4 regions of the Alkalihalobacillus sp. R86527 genome follow, and region 1 is predicted to be linked to each of the others. Evidence: riboswitches for the same ligand, from Rfam matches in the RefSeq annotation. Region 1 holds a riboswitch; each other region holds the start of a gene.
What was found. A riboswitch is a leader RNA that binds a small molecule or an ion and turns the genes downstream of it on or off. The one in region 1 is predicted to bind S-adenosylmethionine.
Positions count from the first base shown of each region.

Region 2: it holds a riboswitch for S-adenosylmethionine, as region 1 does, so the genes downstream of both, SJY16_RS08145 (Na+/H+ antiporter NhaC family protein) here and metK (methionine adenosyltransferase) in region 1, are expected to answer to the same signal.
Region 3: it holds a riboswitch for S-adenosylmethionine, as region 1 does, so the genes downstream of both, SJY16_RS19495 (acyl-CoA dehydrogenase family protein) here and metK (methionine adenosyltransferase) in region 1, are expected to answer to the same signal.
Region 4: it holds a riboswitch for S-adenosylmethionine, as region 1 does, so the genes downstream of both, SJY16_RS03215 (MetQ/NlpA family ABC transporter substrate-binding protein) here and metK (methionine adenosyltransferase) in region 1, are expected to answer to the same signal.

Region 1 covers NZ_JAXHBW010000001.1:1,079,957-1,084,452, forward strand. Annotated here, with positions in the region: gene SJY16_RS05455 (ABC transporter ATP-binding protein) at 1-60, opposite strand, end outside; gene SJY16_RS05460 (ABC transporter substrate-binding protein) at 72-1,067, opposite strand; gene pckA (phosphoenolpyruvate carboxykinase (ATP)) at 1,212-2,795, opposite strand; SAM riboswitch class I at 3,014-3,123, shown strand; gene metK (methionine adenosyltransferase) at 3,324-4,496, shown strand, end outside.
Region 2 covers NZ_JAXHBW010000001.1:1,595,063-1,599,558, reverse strand. Annotated here, with positions in the region: gene SJY16_RS08150 (hypothetical protein) at 254-931, shown strand; gene SJY16_RS08145 (Na+/H+ antiporter NhaC family protein) at 970-2,277, opposite strand; SAM riboswitch class I at 2,345-2,448, opposite strand; gene SJY16_RS08140 (alpha/beta fold hydrolase) at 2,546-3,385, opposite strand; gene SJY16_RS08135 (YolD-like family protein) at 3,480-3,809, opposite strand; gene SJY16_RS08130 (Y-family DNA polymerase) at 3,827-4,496, opposite strand, start outside.
Region 3 covers NZ_JAXHBW010000001.1:3,728,515-3,733,010, reverse strand. Annotated here, with positions in the region: gene SJY16_RS19505 (polysaccharide deacetylase family protein) at 1-615, shown strand, start outside; gene ssuE (NADPH-dependent FMN reductase) at 661-1,191, opposite strand; gene SJY16_RS19495 (acyl-CoA dehydrogenase family protein) at 1,230-2,372, opposite strand; SAM riboswitch class I at 2,457-2,562, opposite strand; SAM riboswitch class I at 2,704-2,805, shown strand; gene SJY16_RS19490 (LLM class flavin-dependent oxidoreductase) at 2,889-4,277, shown strand; gene SJY16_RS19485 (methionine ABC transporter ATP-binding protein) at 4,274-4,496, shown strand, end outside.
Region 4 covers NZ_JAXHBW010000001.1:625,796-630,291, reverse strand. Annotated here, with positions in the region: gene SJY16_RS03230 (iron-containing alcohol dehydrogenase family protein) at 1-463, opposite strand, end outside; gene SJY16_RS03225 (methionine ABC transporter permease) at 495-1,169, opposite strand; gene SJY16_RS03220 (methionine ABC transporter ATP-binding protein) at 1,159-2,193, opposite strand; gene SJY16_RS03215 (MetQ/NlpA family ABC transporter substrate-binding protein) at 2,215-3,021, opposite strand; SAM riboswitch class I at 3,196-3,304, opposite strand; gene SJY16_RS03210 (dihydroorotate dehydrogenase) at 3,702-4,496, opposite strand, start outside.

The DNA.
Region 1 (4,496 bases):
TTTTGCAGTTTCTTTTGTGAAATATGCGTGCGTGATGGAATCGAGATGAAGGAATGACATGTATTTTCCTCCTACTGCTGTGCTTTTTCTGCAAAAGTAGTGTCCACTAAGGTTTTGTGGTCGATCCTTTTCGGAAGCTCTCCTGCTTCATCCATGATGTTTTGGAGATTATTCCACTCTTCTTCATCAAGAATTGGATTAGTAGCATACGAATGCTGACTTTTGTATCGATCGACCACAGTAGTGATGAGATTTAATTCAATGTCCTCAAAATAGGGTTGAATCGATTTTGCAATCTCTTCAGATGAGTGTGTATCCACCCAGGATTGAGCTTCATAGATAGCTGCTGCAAAACGTGTTGCCGCATCATTATTGTCGTCTAAGAAGCTTTCTTTAGCCATATAGACCGTGTAAGGGATTTTACCTGATTCTTTTCCAAATGAAGCAACAATATGCCCGAGTCCTTGAGCTTCAAAGATACTCGCAGTAGGTTCGAAAAGCTGCACGAAATCGCCTTTTCCAGAAGCGTACGCATTTGCGATATTAGCAAAATCGATATTCTGAATCAGCGTCATATCGTTGTGTGGATCAATCCCTTTTTTCTTCAGTACGAATTCGCCAGCCATCTGTGGCATCCCACCTTTACGTTGGCCTAGAAACGTACTACCTTTCACATCATCCCATTCGAAGTGCTCGATTTCTTCTCTTGAAACAAGAAAAGTTCCATCAGTTTGTGTTAATTGCGCGAAGTTAATGACTGGATCCGATGTCCCTTGAGCATAAACATAAATAGAGGTTTCAGAACCTACTAGAGCGATATCAGCACCATCAGAAAGTAGGGTTGTCATGGTTTTATCTCCACCCCATGTGGTGGTCAGTTCTACATTAACTCCATGTTTCTCAAATATCCCTTCAGACAAAGCAACATATTGGGGGGCATAGAAAATGGAACGGGTTACCTCAGCAACTCGTACTGTGTTTTCAGAATTGTTATTGCAGGCAGAAAGAAGAAAGAGTGAACAAATTGCAATAAAGATGATGATTTTTGTCATCCAGCTTTTATGCATATGAATAACCTCCTGTTACATTCTAAGGTGAGCACGTTGAAATACTATAGATTATGTCAAAAGAATAATTGTGTGTTTGCCTACAAAAATAAATCAACGTAACAGGAAGCATAGAAAAAAGCACCCATATAGGGTGCTTTTCATTTAGATATTTGGACCTGCGTTTTTAATTTCATCTGAAACATTTGCGAATTTCTCGAAATTTTTAACGAACTGTGTTGCAAGTTCTTTCGCTTTCTCATCGTACTTTTCTTTGTCTGCCCACGTTTGTTTTGGTTGAAGAACTTCTGCAGGTACGCCTGGGCAATGTGCAGGGATGTGTAGACCGAAGATAGGATCTTTCTTCGTTTCAACACTGTCTAGTTCTCCATTCAGAGCAGCTTGAACCATCGCGCGAGTATAAGAAAGCTTCATACGTTCACCTTCGCCATAGCTACCGCCTGACCATCCAGTATTCACTAAGAAGACCTCGACATCGTGTTCCATGATTTTCTCTCCGAGCATCTCAGCATAACGATAAGCAGGAAGAGGTAGGAACGGTGCACCGAAACAAGTGGAGAACGTTGCTTGTGGAGACGTTACTCCTCTTTCAGTTCCTGCTAACTTACTTGTATAGCCGGATAGGAAATGGAACATTGCTTGTTCTTTTGTTAATTTACTGATTGGAGGTAACACTCCAAAAGCATCAGCAGTTAAAAAGATAATCGTGTTTGGATGACCTGCAACACTTGGGATCGCTATATTAGGAATTGCATCGATTGGATATGCAGCACGCGTATTTTCAGTTAAACTTGTATTATCATAATCAGGAACTCTCGATTTATTGTCTACTGCGACATTCTCAAGAACGGTTCCGAATCGGATAGCATCCCAAATTTGAGGCTCTTTCTCACGAGATAAATTAATACATTTGGCATAGCAACCACCTTCGATGTTGAAGACACCGTTCATTGACCAGCCATGTTCATCGTCACCAATTAAGCGACGGTTAGCATCTGCTGAAAGCGTGGTCTTACCCGTACCTGAAAGTCCAAAGAAGAGAGCGACATCGCCTTCTTTTCCAACATTTGCTGAGCAATGCATAGATAAGATGTTTCTTTCAGGAAGTAAGTAATTCATAACAGTGAAGATCGATTTCTTAATCTCACCAGCATACTCAGTTCCTCCGATTAAGACCGTACGTTTTTCAAAGGAAATAATGATAAACGTTTCAGAGTTCGTGCCGTCTTTATCAGGATCTGCTTGAAAACCTGGTGCAGAAATTACAGTGAATTCAGCATCATGTCCCTTTAGTTCTGTTTCATTTGGTCGAATAAATAATTGGTGTGCAAACAAATTGTGCCAAGCATATTCGTTGATAACCTGGATGGGTAGTCTTGCTGATTGGTCAGCTCCTGCAAATCCTTTAAATACATAAAGGTCTTTTTTCTCTCCCAGGTAATCCAGAACTTTAGTGTAAAGGCTTTCAAAATGTTCTGAAGAAATAGACTGGTTCGTTTCCCAGTTAATTTTGTCTTTAACGGATTCTTCACGGACAATGAACTTGTCCTTTGGAGAACGCCCGGTATATTTTCCTGTTTCAACACGAAGAGCGCCAGTGGATGTTAATGTCCCCTCTTTCATCGAAAGCGAACGTTCAACCAGTTCTGAGACTGATAAATTTACATGAGGAGTATTCTTATTTAAAATGGCATCCAAAAGTGGTGAAGAGAAGGAAGCTGTTTTCATATGTTAAACCCATCCTTTATCATAAAATTTCATTCAAGATCCTTACTGAACTTGTTTAACTCAAAAATAGTATAACACATTCATTCAATTATTCTATACTAATCTATGGATTTTTTACTTAAATAGTGAAAAAAAGGTGGTTACCTATCCTAATTAGGGCTTGTGTCTTTGGATTGACAGAGTAAGCGAACTGCGATATTATATTTCGAGAATGGATACTCTTATCCCGAGTAAGCGGAGGGACAGGCCCTATGAAGCTCAGCAACCAACTCCTCAATATTGGATTAAGGTGCTAACCTGCAAGACTAGCTGTCTTGAAAGATAAGAGGCGAAAGGCAAGAGATATCAGCTCCTTTCCCTTTATGATGAAGGAAAGGGCTTTTTTAATGTCGTTTTTGGGGAACGAAAGCGTAATATAACCGATTAAAATTGAATTCGATGTCTCGTTTCGACAACAATATTAGGGAAATGAGTACCGTATCCATTACACTATATTAAATAGGAATGAATCCTTAAGGAGGTACTTGAGTGAGTAATCGTCGTTTGTTTACTTCTGAATCAGTAACTGAGGGGCATCCAGATAAAATATCAGATCAAATTTCTGATGCAATTCTGGATGATATTCTAGCGCACGACCCTAATGCGCGTGTTGCCTGTGAAACTACAGTCACAACTGGACTTGTATTAGTATCCGGAGAGATCACAACATCTCACTATGTAGATATTCCGAAAGTAGTCCGTGAAACGATTCAATCGATCGGGTATACACGTGCTAAATATGGTTTTGACGCTGAGACTTGTGCAGTGCTTTCATCGATTGATGAGCAATCTGCAGATATTGCTGCTGGTGTTAACGTGGCTCTTGAATCACGTGATGGTCACATGTCTGACGATGAAATTGATGAAATCGGCGCTGGTGACCAAGGTTTGATGTTTGGATATGCTTGTAATGAGACTCCAGAACTCATGCCTCTTCCAATTTCTTTAGCTCATAAGTTAGCTCGTCGCTTAAGTGAAGTAAGGAAAGATGAAATTCTACCTTATCTTCGACCAGATGGGAAAACACAGGTTACAGTAGAGTATGACGAAGAAGGTAAACCGGTACGTATTGATACGATTGTAGTATCTACACAGCACCATCCAGAGATTTCGCTTGAACAAATTCAGAGAAATATTAAAGAACACGTCGTTAAACCTGTTGTTTCACCTGATTTAATCGATGAAAACACCAAGTACTTTATCAATCCGACAGGGCGCTTTGTAATTGGTGGACCACAAGGTGACGCAGGATTGACTGGTCGTAAAATCATCGTTGATACTTACGGTGGTTATGCACGTCACGGTGGTGGTGCATTCTCAGGTAAGGATGCAACGAAGGTTGACCGCTCTGCAGCCTATGCGGCACGTTATGTAGCTAAGAATATTGTAGCAGCAAAACTTGCTGATCGTTGTGAAGTACAGTTGGCTTATGCTATTGGTGTAGCTCAACCTGTATCCATCTCAATCGATACGTTCGGAACGGGGACAGTATCTGAAGAGAAACTAGTCCAGGTTGTACGTGATAACTTTGATCTACGTCCAGCTGGAATCATTAAGATGTTAGACTTACGACGCCCAATCTACAAGCAAACTGCTGCTTACGGCCACTTTGGACGTACAGACATCGAGTTGCCTTGGGAGTATACTGATCGAGCAGAAGCC
Region 2 (4,496 bases), 520 kb from region 1:
GTGATTGAACGCTGTCAATTTCATTCATAAGGACAGGATGATGGTCTCATTTTATATAAGGACTTTAGTCTCGAATTATGAACAGCCTTGCACCCCTTTCATTAAAACCCCCTCAAATTTCCATAAGGGGCGAATAATGTAAGTTGATAGGATTAAATGTTATAATATTCTTACTACTATGCTTACCTTATTCTCAAAACCCGTTTCAGCAAGCGCTAAAAACAAGGCTCAAAATCGATCCAGGGGGTATTAGATGAGAAAAATACAACAAACTACAATTAATTCTGTTGTTAAATACGGACAAACCAAATTACCAAAATCCGCTAACACAGAATGTCCTGAGTGCGGGAACACCGCTTCTTTTCACTTAAAATTTGATTACCAAATCAACCAAACAGTGTTTTCCACATTTTCGAGGTGCTCAGTCTGCAAGGAGTCCATTCTCTTTGTATTAATCAAAACTTCCACCAGCGAGCAAGGTGAAGAAGTAGAATTATTTGTTCACCAAACTTCGTTCACTAGAGAGCCTCTAGGCCGTTTGGTGGGCACTGCGAGGCTTCCAGATGATCTCGAGCGCGTTTATCGCTCAGCTGTTAATGTACATAATATGAAAGACTGGACTGCTACTGCCGTCATGGCGAACCGCGTCTTAGAAAGCATCACACGGAGTTTTTTAGCTGACAATGAACTTACTCAACCGCTATCCAAGCAGCTAGAAGCCCTTGCAAAACAAGTTGATCTTGAAGAGCCAATTGTACGACTCGGACAATTGATGGGGAAAGGAAGCAATTTGCACAATCTACTTTGCCTGGAAAATTCCACAAGTGAAGAAACCGCTAACCTTATCATCGATTTATTGGACTCATTGATTGAATTTCTATATATACTCCCTCAAAAAATCGTTCATCTTCAAAAGCAAATTGAAGAATAAAGAAACCAGGCCTGTCATAGACGACGGCCTGGTTTCTTTTAATGTTCTACTGTGGACTCTTTTCGAAATGAAGGATAATTTATACCAATCGCAATGATACCCGCTACTGCCGTTAGGATTGGATAAATCGAATAAGGGATGAGTGCTAATGGCGAAATCGAGGCTAAGCCGGCTGCTGCTAGCAACTGTGCTCCATATGGCAACATTCCTTGAACACTTCCAGAAAAGATATCAAGTATACTTGCAGACTTCCTAGCATCAACATGATATTTCTCTGATATATTCTTTGCAAGTGGTCCCCCCATAATGATAGATATCGTGTTATTTGCCGTTGATAAATCAAGAATCGTTGCAAGTCCAGCAATACCGAACTCTGCTCCTTTTCGTGATTTCACTCGATTAAGGATTTTATCAAGAACGTACTGAACGCCTCCATTGTATCGGATTACTTCAATCATTCCCCCAATAATCAGCGCAATCATAGCAAGGTCTTCCATTCCTTTAATCCCATCAGTAACGGTAGATACTAGGCCGTTCAGACCAAAAGTACCGTTAAATAAGCCTACCGCCCCTGCAAACAACGTTCCACTAACGAGTACAATAAGCACATTGATTCCTACAATGGCTGCTATTAATACCCCAATGTAAGGTAACACGGTGATTAAATCAAATGATTTCCCGCCGTCTAGTGATGCCTTTTCTCCCATTGTTAAAAATCCATAAATGATAGCAGTAATAATGGCAGCCGGCAGGACGATGAAAAAGTTCACTTTAAATTTATCTTTCATCTTTGTATTTTGTGTTCGGACAGCTGCAATTGTCGTATCCGATATCATGGAAAGGTTATCTCCAAACATTGCACCACCGATAACGGCAGATAAAGTAAGAGCTACCGAAATACCCGTTTGCTCTGCAATCCCGATTCCAATTGGCGCTAACGCTACAATTGTCCCCATCGAGGTCCCCATTGATATCGATATAAAACACCCGATCAAAAACAAGCCAACAACGAGAAGACTTGCAGGTAATAGAGAGATACCCAGATTTACAATCGAATCTACAGCCCCTATTTTTTTCGCTGTTTCAGCAAAGGCTCCTGCTAATAGAAAGACAAGGATCATTAAGATGATATTAGAGTTTCCTGCTCCTCGACAAAAAACTTCTACTTTCTTCATAAAGCTTTCTTTTCGATTCATTGAGAGCGCAACTCCTGCAGCAATCAATGAGGCAAGCACAACTGGCATGCTATAAAAATCTTTCGTTACAACTGCTGTCCCAATAAAAAGCAAAATAAATATACCAAGCGGGATCAGCGCGAAGCCATTCCCTTTTATTTCTTTTTCCATTACACTTACTCCTTATTAGTTAATTTGTAGCAATCAAAAAAGCCCACTTCAAGAGAAGAGGGCTCTACTCTTATCTCTCAAGATTTCTCTTGCTGGAAGCAGCACCTTTCTGATTGTCAGAGGTTGCTGAAGCTTCTCAGGGCCAGTTCCCTCCGCTTCTCTTGATAAGAACTATTCGATTATTAGTGTTATGAAGTTTATCACGCATTATTCTTCTTCGTCAATAATAAAGTCGAATCGTGTCATTTATCGACTCGCTACAAGTGAGCTACCTTTGAATAAAGGTATGGATGTCGCTTAAAATGGAATGCGGTTGCTCTTCAGGAAGTAAATGACCTGTCTTTTCATACACGATCAACTCAGAATTCGGAAGATCCTCCGCTAATCGTTTGCCAATTTGCAACGGTACAACTCTATCGTGTTCCCCCCATATCAATAAACTCGGGGTTTTGATGTTTCTTAACTCTTCTTGAGAAAGGTCTCCTTCTCTATCTCGAATCATGCGTACAAGCGAGCGGAAAATACCCTCATTAAAGAAAGGCTGAACATACCCGTCTACCATTTCTTCATCGATTAAATCAGGATCGTACACACAATTCATGAGATTTCCCTTCGCTCCTTTACGCGAAAGCCATCGTTTTAAATACATTGAGAAAAAAGGCAAATAAGATGAATATACGAGACTCTGTTTGGCCTTTTCAAGATAGCCTGAACTACAAAGTAGTATATTTTTCTTAATAAGGTTCTCATTTAAGCCTGATGCTCTCAGTGCCACTTGCCCCCCCATCGAATGACCGATCATAATCGTTTCTTCAACACTTAACCGTTCAAGTAGTTCGATTACTACTTCTGCGAAGTTTTGATAAGAATGAACAAAACGACTGGATTTTTCACTTCTTCCAAATGGCGGAAGATCAATGGCTACAACAGTGTAGTACTTTGAAAGCAAGGGGATAAGCTTTCGATAACTGAACGTTGAGGACAAAAACCCATGCAATAACGTTAATACAGGACGATCGGAAGTAACTTCATTCTTATGATACTCATAATGAATATCGATCCCTTTAATATTTTCTTTATAATGTTTGAGGTTCTGAGCAGCTAGCATCTCACACTTCACTCCGTATAATAGTTTGTACGTATTTTACCCCTTTTCGCTAAGGAAAAACGTTTTCTATTTTGGAGAGTGTTACCAGCCACCGCTACTCTTCTCCTACATGCACGAGATTTTCGAAAGAGATGGTTTGTCTCTTCTCACTCATATCAACAATTCGTAATTCCATATTAAGCTGGTCTATATAATGAACATATCCTTTCACTACGTTTGTCATACCTTTTTGGAAGTAGTGAAAAGTAAGAGACCGATGAAACTCCATCGCTTCACATATAATATCGTTCATTTCCTCGATTTTCTGTTCATCGAGCTCAGGTTTTTGGCTTTTTCGGTCTTCTTCCTTCCATTCTCTCAGCTCTTTAACATGCTCTGGCAACATCATTGATGTCCACTTGATATTTCCTCGATCACGAATCACCTAAGCTCAACCCCTTCCTATGCTTTGTGACCTCCGACAAGTTTACTTCGATGCAATGCTGTACCAGCCTTTGTGTAGGAAACAGCTCGAAGCAAAGCATCAGAACCATACTTCTCTCTTATAGAATCCATGACATAGCCAAGGTCTCGTTGCTTTGGTCGTTTCATATTGAAAAGGTCAAGCTGCACTTCTTCATCTTCACAAATATTTGAAAGGGCAATTGATATTTTCCGCACCGTTTTCCCTCCATAAAACTCCTGAAAGAGCTGCAAACAGACGTCGTAAATTTCAAGTGTGATCGAAGTTGGACTGTCGATACTTCTCGACCTATGAAAGCCTCCACCTCCTTCGTCTTTACTATAGCCAATCCCAAGACTAATCGTACGCCCCGCTTTTCCAGCTCTTCTCGCGCGCCTCGCTACCTCTTCACTCATTTCTAAGATCACGTGTTTGACTTCTTTTTGTTCATGATAATCTCTAAGTAGAATCTGACTTTTACCAAAGCTGATTTGCCCTTGCATAATCGGAGCCCCAATTTCAGAAAGATCCACTCCCCAGGCGTGATGATAAAGCTGGTTGCCCATCACCCCGAATTTCTGTTCAAGAAGATGCAAAGGGTATTTTGCCAGTTGCTCGACATTCATAATGCCCATTCGATTTAGCGTGCGCTCAAGGCGCGGTCCAATT
Region 3 (4,496 bases), 2.6 Mb from region 1:
GATGAGGATGGAAAATACATTGCATTAACTTTTGATGACGGCCCACACCAAACCGTAACGCCAAAAGTATTGGATATCCTTGAAAAACACAACGCCAAAGCCACCTTCTTTATGCTTGGTAGCCAGGTGGAGTACTATCCCACGATCGCTCGCCAGGTTGCGGAAGAAGGGCATGAAATAGGGAACCACACGGAGAATCACATGGACCTTTCCAATTTAGGTCCAGAGAGCATCCGAAGGGAAATTCAACAATCCAGTGATGAAATCGAGAAAGCAACTGGACAGGAGCCTCAATTAGTTCGTCCTCCTTATGGAGCGTTGAATAAGCATGTCGAAGCGGTTTCGAAACAAATGGGTACTCCTATCATCAATTGGTCAGTCGATTCATTGGATTGGCAAACGTTACAGGCATCTGCGGTTATTAAAGAAGTAGGAGAAAATGCGACTAGCGGAGCGATTGTTCTGTTGCATGACATTCATCCGAGTACAGCCGAAGCTCTTCCTGAACTACTCACTCAATTAGAACAAAGAGGATACCAATTTGTGACTGTCTCGCAATTACTTGAGATTCAAAATAAAACAAGTATCGTGCCATACTATGGGAAACTTAAATAAAGTAAGAGCTCAACTGATATGTTGAGCTCTTACTTTTTATTTTCCTTATTTCTTCAATTCTTCCACTAGCGTCTCCAAATTAACCCTCATCCGTTCCTTCGCTTCCTCATCCAACACATACATATTCCCCTCAACACGCTGAACGTGCTGGTCGATCACATACGCACCGCTAAGTAGATTCGTCGCTCCAAGTGAAGAGAGAACAGGCTTGAGGGCATAATCGATCGCGAGTAAATGCCCGAACGAACCACCAATCATCAATGGCAAAACAGCTTTTCCTTTCAAAGCTTTTTGTGGGAGAAGATCAAGATAGGTCTTCAATATCCCTGTATACGATGCCTTATAAACAGGGGTCAAAATAATCACAGCATCCGCTTTCTCTACTTTTTCATTTGCTTCTAAAATTTCAGGACTATTAAAGTTAGCGGTGATTAAATCGGTAGCGGGTAAGTCGATTACATTGATTGATTCATAGGAGATCGACTTCTCATCTAAATAACTTTCTGCATAATCTTTGATACCTTTCAATCTCGATTGCAGGGAATTTCCTCCGTAAATAAGTACAACGTTGCTCATCTTTTTTCACGCTCCTAAACTAGTGTTATAACACGTACTTAGTCATCAAACACGCTGTTTGCAAGACTATACACAATCGCATCGTCCGTCGGCGGGTTATGAAGCCCTGCTCGCACATTTCGAAAGTGCCGCTGTAATGGGTTGCTGGCAGAGAGACTTCTAGCACCGACCACACGCATCGCTAAGTCTACGACCCGGTTTGCGCTATTTGTTACGATATGCTTCACTGCTGCTAAATCAGACCCCATATTATGACGTTTATCAGGGTTTTCGCTCCATCGCTTTGCGACAGAGTAAAGAACTTCTCTCGCGTTGAATATCTCTAACTGCATTTCCCCAATCTTCCTACGTACTTCCGAGACATCTTTAATAGGTCCAGGAAGAGTGGAAGGAGAGAAGGAGGAGGCGAATTCTACCGTGTAGTCCATGGCTGACGTTGCGATGCCAAGGTACACTGCGGGAATCTGAAGATACCATCCTTTCGGGGATGCCTTGTGATTCTCCTCGATTACCAATAGATCTTCAGGTTTAACATGGACGTTATGTAGAACGAGATCATCACTCTTCGTACCTTTCATCGAGATACTATCCCACGTTTCCTCGACCTGAACACCTTTTAGCTTATGGTCGATCAGCAAATACCCTTTCTTACCGGTTTGGTCCACATCGGCGGTCACGATCGAATAATCCAGAGCCACCGCCATCGACGTAAACGATTTCCGTCCATTGATCAACCAGCCGTTTGTCGTTCTGGTAGCAGTCGTAAGAGGAATGCCTCCGCGTGAAGGACTGCCGGTCGCTTTTTCTGTTTGCGCGAGGTTTAAGAGTGCTTTTTCGTTTACGATCAACTCGCACACTTTAGAGAATACAGCTTCATCCCACGCTCTTAATTCAGCGATTTCTAATATGACGCCAAGCTGCCAGCCGAGCGATAGAGCCGTAGGACCATCACCTGATGCTAGCTGTTCTTGAACTTTCAAGAACTCGTACAGGTTAAGACCGTAGCCTCCGTATTCTTTTGGCACAGTGAGAGATAGAAAATTCTTCTCCTTTAAGTCTTCGAAATTCTCGTAAGGAAACCTTTCCTCTTCATCGTATTTGGCGGCTCTTGTTTTAAACCGTTCTACAAGTTCTTTGACGTCTTCTTCTAAGTTTGGCTGTTTTTCAGTTACGAGTGGCATCAGTATCCTCCTTTTTTTCTATACAAAAAAAGTCTACTTTCAGCTGAAAGTAGACTTAGGCTCTCCATGATTCGAACCATACAAGCTTCATCTTTCAGACAAAAAGTCTGCTGGAATGAGCACCTTGCTTAAGATAAGCGGTTGCTGCAGGATCGTTGGACCAGATTCCTCCCCTGACTCTAGATAAATGTATTAGCGCGTTAAAGAATAGAATAAAGACAAATTAATCCAATGTCAACAAGTAATTAGAAAAGAAATAATTTTTTGATATCTTGTTGACAGGTCATGAATCGGTGCTGTATATTCATCGTTAAATTCCATAAAACAAACTTTCTTATCAAGAGAGGTGGAGGGACTGGCCCTTTGAAGCCTCGGCAACAGACTCGCATGAGTACTGTGCCAATTCCAGCAAGCAATGCTTGAAGGATAAGAAAAGACAGTTGCTTTTTCAAGGCCTCTTCTTTTCTTATGAAGAGGCCTTTTTGCGTCTTAAAAAAAGAGTGGAGGTATGGAGAGATGAGTAAACAAATTATTTTAAATGCGTTTGACATGAACAGTTCGATGCACAATTCACACGGGCTATGGAAACATGCAGAGAGCAAGCGTCATCAGAGATACAAAGACTTAGACTACTGGATCGATCTTGCTAAGACGTTAGAGAAAGGGAAATTCGATGCGATTTTCTTTGCGGATGTTCTCGGTGTGTATGATGTTTATCAAAAAAGTAAAGATCCTTCGATTCGTGACGGGTTGCAAGTTCCAATCAACGATCCTGCTCTTCTTGTTCCAGCGATGGCAAGTGTCACGAATCATCTCTCATTCGCTGTAACGGTGAGTACGACATACGAAGCACCGTTTGGAAATGCCCGTAGGTTTTCGACGCTTGATCATCTAACGAAAGGGCGAGTTGCCTGGAATGTTGTGACGTCTTATTTACCGAATGCAGCACGTAACTTTGGTCTCGATAAGATGATTCGTCATGATGAACGGTATGATATCGCTCATGAGTATATGGACGTGTCCTACAAATTGTGGGAGAGCAGTTGGGAGGATGGAGCGGTTGTTGAAGATCATCAAACAGATACGCTTGTTGATCCATACAAAGTTCATGAAATCGATCATGAAGGTCACTATTTTAGTGTAGAAGGGCCTCATCTTAGTGAACCATCGCCACAACGAACGCCTGTCATCTATCAAGCTGGAACATCCGAGAAGGGACGCGAATTTGCTTCAAAGCATGCGGAGTGTGTTTTTGTTGGCGGTCCTACACCAGAGCGAATCCGGTATTATGCCGAGGATATTCGTGAGCGTGCCGTTAAGCATGGAAGAAATCCTGATAACGTAAAGATCTTCTCATTTTTAAGCGTAATTGTCGGTGAAACAACGGAGGAAGCTGAGCAGAAGTTTGAGGAATACAACAAAGTTTGGAGTGCTGACGCTGCCAAAGCACAATACGGCGCAAGTGGGTATGATGTAGCAGAATTTGAAGAAATGGACCCAGATGAACCGTTTGAATATAAGAAAACAACAGAAGGTGGTCAGTATAAAGCAGCGACGTTGACGAAGGATGCCCCGAAGAAGCTGACCGTTAGAGAAGTGTTAAATCGTTTTGAATCGATCGACCGAAATAGTGTGATCGTCGGCAATCCTGCTGAGGTAGCAGATGCGATCCAGTTTCAATTCGAAGCTTCAGGGGTGGATGGATTTAATTTAAATCATCTTGTATCACCAGGAGATTTAGAGGCGTTCGTAGAGTTAGTTGTTCCAGAATTACAGAAACGCGGGTTATATAAAGAGGAGTATGAAGAAGGCACCCTTCGTGAAAAACTGTTCGACGGAGAAGCGAGACTGCCAGATGATCATCCAGGGAAAGCCTATGCTTTTCGTAAGGAAGTCGTACGATGATTGAACTAAAAGATATTACGAAAGAGTACGGGAATAAAGAGAAGATTGTCGCTGTCGATAACGTGTCACTTAACGTTAGCCAGGGAGAAATCTTTGGGATCGTTGGGTATAGCGGTGCAGGGAAGAGTACGCTCCTTCGTTTTATAAATGTGTTGGAAAGACCTACAACAGGATCCGTTCATGTCGATGATGTCGATTTACTTTCGCTATCGAGTAAAG
Region 4 (4,496 bases), 450 kb from region 1:
CTGGTTCCACGAGAACTAAATGAGTGCTCCGCGGGTAGACGATGTGCCTTTCGAACTCTCCCGCCTCCGTGTAAATAACACTGAGAGGTGTGCACGCCGCACAAGTAGAAGCAAGAGTCGGAATAAGTGCTGTTTCAATAGTCAGTTCGTTCGCAACTGCTTTTGCAACATCAAGCACCTTTCCTCCACCAACACCGATAATCAGATCCGCATCATGAAGACGACCTAACTCAGCTTGTCTTTCTATTTCAGTGTAAGAACACTCTCCTCTATATTTCGAAAATGCTGCATGAAATTGAGAGAGTTCAGGAATATAGTGACGAGCTGCTTCCCATGACTTTTCACCGTGAATCAAAAAAATATTCCGAAATCCACCTTCCTTCAATCGAGCTGGAAGCTCATCCAAAGCACCTTTATGACACTGATAATGCCCTGGAGTAGCCCTTATATGAATAGGTTCCATCCTAATGGGCCTCCTTTCCACACCTATAAAACTAGTCCTTCTTCAATCGAGCTGCCATCACGTTACCAAATGATTGTAGTCCTTGCACGAGTACAATCAACAAGAACACGGTGACATACATAACATCAACTTCATAGCGAAGATGACCATAACGGTAAGCAAGGTCACCTAATCCTCCAGCTCCAACTAGGCCTGCCATGGCAGTAGCACCAATCAATCCAATCGTTGCTATCGTAAGTCCGAGCACGATAGAAGAACGAGATTCACGTACAAGTACATGCCAGATAATGTGGCGTGTTTTAATTCCCATCGCCTCATATGCTTCCACTACTCCTCGATCCACTTCAAGAAGAGCAGACTCCATTAGCCTAGCTATGTAAGGAGCAGTAAAAACAACAAGTGGCACGATTACTCCTTTTACACCAATCGTCGTACCTGCAATAAATTTTGTGAAAGGTAGTATAAAAAACAGGAGAATGATGAACGGAATCGACCTGATTACGTTGATGACCGCATTTAATAATCGAAATGACATTTTGTTGTCTAGCGCCTTACCAGGCCTAGTCAGAACGAGCAGCACACCGAGTGGTAAACCGATCAACACTGAAATGAACAGAGAAATCCCGACCATCTGGAATGTCTCGATGATCGCACTCCATATGTCTGCTCCCCATAGATCGATAAACTCTGATACTTTAGCTGACATGTGTACTCACCTCCTGAACGTATCCTTCAACAACGATGCCTTTCTCTTCTAAAAACATAACCGCTCTTCTCGTTTCTGACTTTTCGCCCTCAAGGTGAACGACTAACCTTCCGAAAGGTTCGTCTTTAAGCTGCGTGATATTCCCTGCAAGAATAGAAGGATAGATATCAAAGTTTTTACTAAGAAGCGCGAGCGCTGGTTTACCGGAAGACTCCCCGACAAAGGACAACGTTACGATTTGGCCGCTAGTTTCCAACTTTTTCACGAGTGATTCTGGAACGTCATCTTGAAATAGTGATTGAACAAACCGCTTCGTAGTAGAAGTTTTCGGTTTACTAAACAGATCAACGACGCGGCCACGCTCAATGACGCGCCCATTTTCCATCACCGCTACTTCATGACAAATCTTCTGAACGACGTGCATTTCATGTGTAATCAAAAGAATAGTAATCCCAAACTCCTTGTTAATTTGCTCTAGTAAAGAAAGAATCGATTCTGTTGTATCAGGATCAAGTGCGCTAGTTGCTTCATCACAAAGAAGAACTTCTGGCTCGTGAGCAAGAGCGCGGGCAATCGCAACTCTCTGCTTTTGACCTCCAGAAAGCTGCCCGGGATACGTATCACGCTTATCTTCAAGTCCAACGATTTTAAGATACTTCTTTACCCGCGAATCGATTTCCTTTCTTGGAACACCTGTCAACTTAAGAGGAACGGCTATATTTTGATAAACCGTCCCCGTTTTTAATAGATTGAATGATTGAAAGATCATACCTATTCGCTGACGTGTTTTCTTTAGCTTACCTGCTGATAAACCTGTTAACTCTTCATCATTAATGTACACCTTGCCTTCCGTTGGTCGCTCTAATAAATTGACCGTTCTAACAAGAGTACTTTTACCAGCCCCACTGTAACCGATCACGCCATAAATCTTGCCTTTTTCAACGTTTAAATCTACGCCATCCAAGGCTTTCGTTACAGTCGTTCCGGTTTGAAACGCTTTGGTGATGTTTTCTAATCGAATCATTTCCTTCTCTCCTTTACGACATTACCAAGATGCTATGACTGAACCGTTGAATTCTTCTTCAATAAACTTCTTCACCTCATCTGAATGGTAATATTCCACTAGCTTCTTGATTCTTTCATCATCTTTATCATCTGATTGGGTTGCAATCACGTTCACCCATGGAGAATCCTTTGGTTCCATTTCAAGCGCATCCTCGGTTGGTACTCGTCCACTTTCCATCGCGTAGTTTGTGTTGATCGCCGCAATAGCGAGCTCGCCTAGCTGTCTTGGAATCTGTGAAGCTTCAAGAGGAACAAATTCTAGATCGAGTGGATTTTTCTTAATATCTTTTATTGTTGCTTCAACCCCTACACCCTCTTTAAGTTCAATAATGCCAGCCTTTTCAAATAACATTAGCGCTCGGGGTTCCCCAGTAGAGTGGTTAGGCAGACCTACTTTGTCGCCTTTCTTCAGTTTATCCAGGTCATCGTATTGGTCAGAATAAATCCCCATCGGAAAATTAATCGTTGTCGCAACTTTTGTTAATTCCATGCCACGCTCATCAACAAAATCATTTAAATACGGTTCGTGTTGAAACACATTCGCATCAAGTTCACCTTCATCAAGAGCTGTATTCGGCATCACGTAATCATTAAACGCCACGACATCGATCTCAAATCCATCTTCTTCAGCTACTTCTTTTACCTTCTTCATAATGTCCTCATGAGGTCCAGCTGTAACCCCAACCTTCAAAGGACCTTCATCTGACTCACCCGACTCTGCACTACCAGAGCATCCTGTTACTACAATTAATAATAGTGCACCTAATAATAGCGTTAGTTTCTTCATTCTCCTACTCCCTTTCTTTTCTATACTAATTTAAAGCGTCTTTGCACTAAACTACGAAAACATACGATTGCATTAGAACGCTGAAACTCCCCTTCCTTTTGTCTACCCATAAACTAAAAAAACTCTCCCTGTTGGACAGAGAGAGTTGGGTGTTTTTCACCATTATGTAACTCTCTCTCATCTCTCAAACGATTGCTCGTTTGCTGGAATTAGCACCTTTCTCACGAATTGAGATGGTTGCCGGGCGTCAATGGGCCAGTCCCTACGCCACTCTTGATAAGAGTTCGAATTATTCATATTGTTTAACTATTCTCAACAGTATAGTACCTTATCCAGCATGCGTCAAGGGGACTTTGATCGGTACCTGTCACCACCCACATTCTGTCGAATTGTGATTGTTCACCTTAAAGGTGTTCATCAAACCAACCGATCAAATGGTCATTCGAGAACCGTCCGGAATGAAAGCAGCTTTTGGAGAAAATCCGAAGCGCAGGCTGGCACAGAAGAAGGAAAGGACGCGGATTTCGTTATATGGAGCGGTGATCCTTTTGATACGAGGAATGTGGTTGAAGCGACTTTTGTGAATGGGGAAAAAGTATAAGGGGCTATTTAGCTCCTTTGCAAAAAGCAGTAGAAAAGACTCAATAAATTGAGTCTTTTCTACTGCTATCAAACACTACCTATGAACCTCGCTTCTTTAAATATGGATAAGAGAAATATAGCCCTAAGACATAGATGGCTACCAGTAGATATGCTGGAAGAAGATGAAAAAACGAAGTGTATCCAATAACAAAATGAGTGACGATGCCTGCTAGAAATGCAGGTGGTGCTCCTACAGCCAGCGTGTTCCAAACCCAGCTTTCACCTTCTCGAAATCCCCATAATGAAATAAATAACACTAAGATACCTACACTAACGAGTGCACTTCCAAAGCCAGCCCGGTCATGAGCGATAACAGGAATAAGTCGGTCATTGAGGTTTTGCATAGTATCTGGGGTCATGCATAAGAAAGTGATATCTGTTGGAACAAAAACACCTGTCATTCCGATAAACATGATTACAAGTCCGCCCACAGATATCAATACACCTAGAACCACAAATAGTAATTGACCATAATTTGCTTTTCTCCATGCATAATGGTTCGTTTCGTTTATCGACCCAGGATGAACAACTGATTGCCGAGTATGTCGATAACATAGGACATACATAGGTAACAGCAACAACCAAAACAACCCATGTAACCAGTCAAAATATCCATATCCTATAAAAGAAAATATCCCAATAAAACCTGTTATAGCAGCAATGTGAAAGCTTCTATTCGCCCACATAATTTTATTCCTTAAGCCATACCTCGCTAATTGTATGTAAAGAACTCCTCCACTTATCATTGTGCCTGCTAACGTCATCCTGTCGTGTGCCATAAACGCTAGAATTTGAGGATTGATTGCAGCAATTTCTGCTTTTGTCATTCCTAA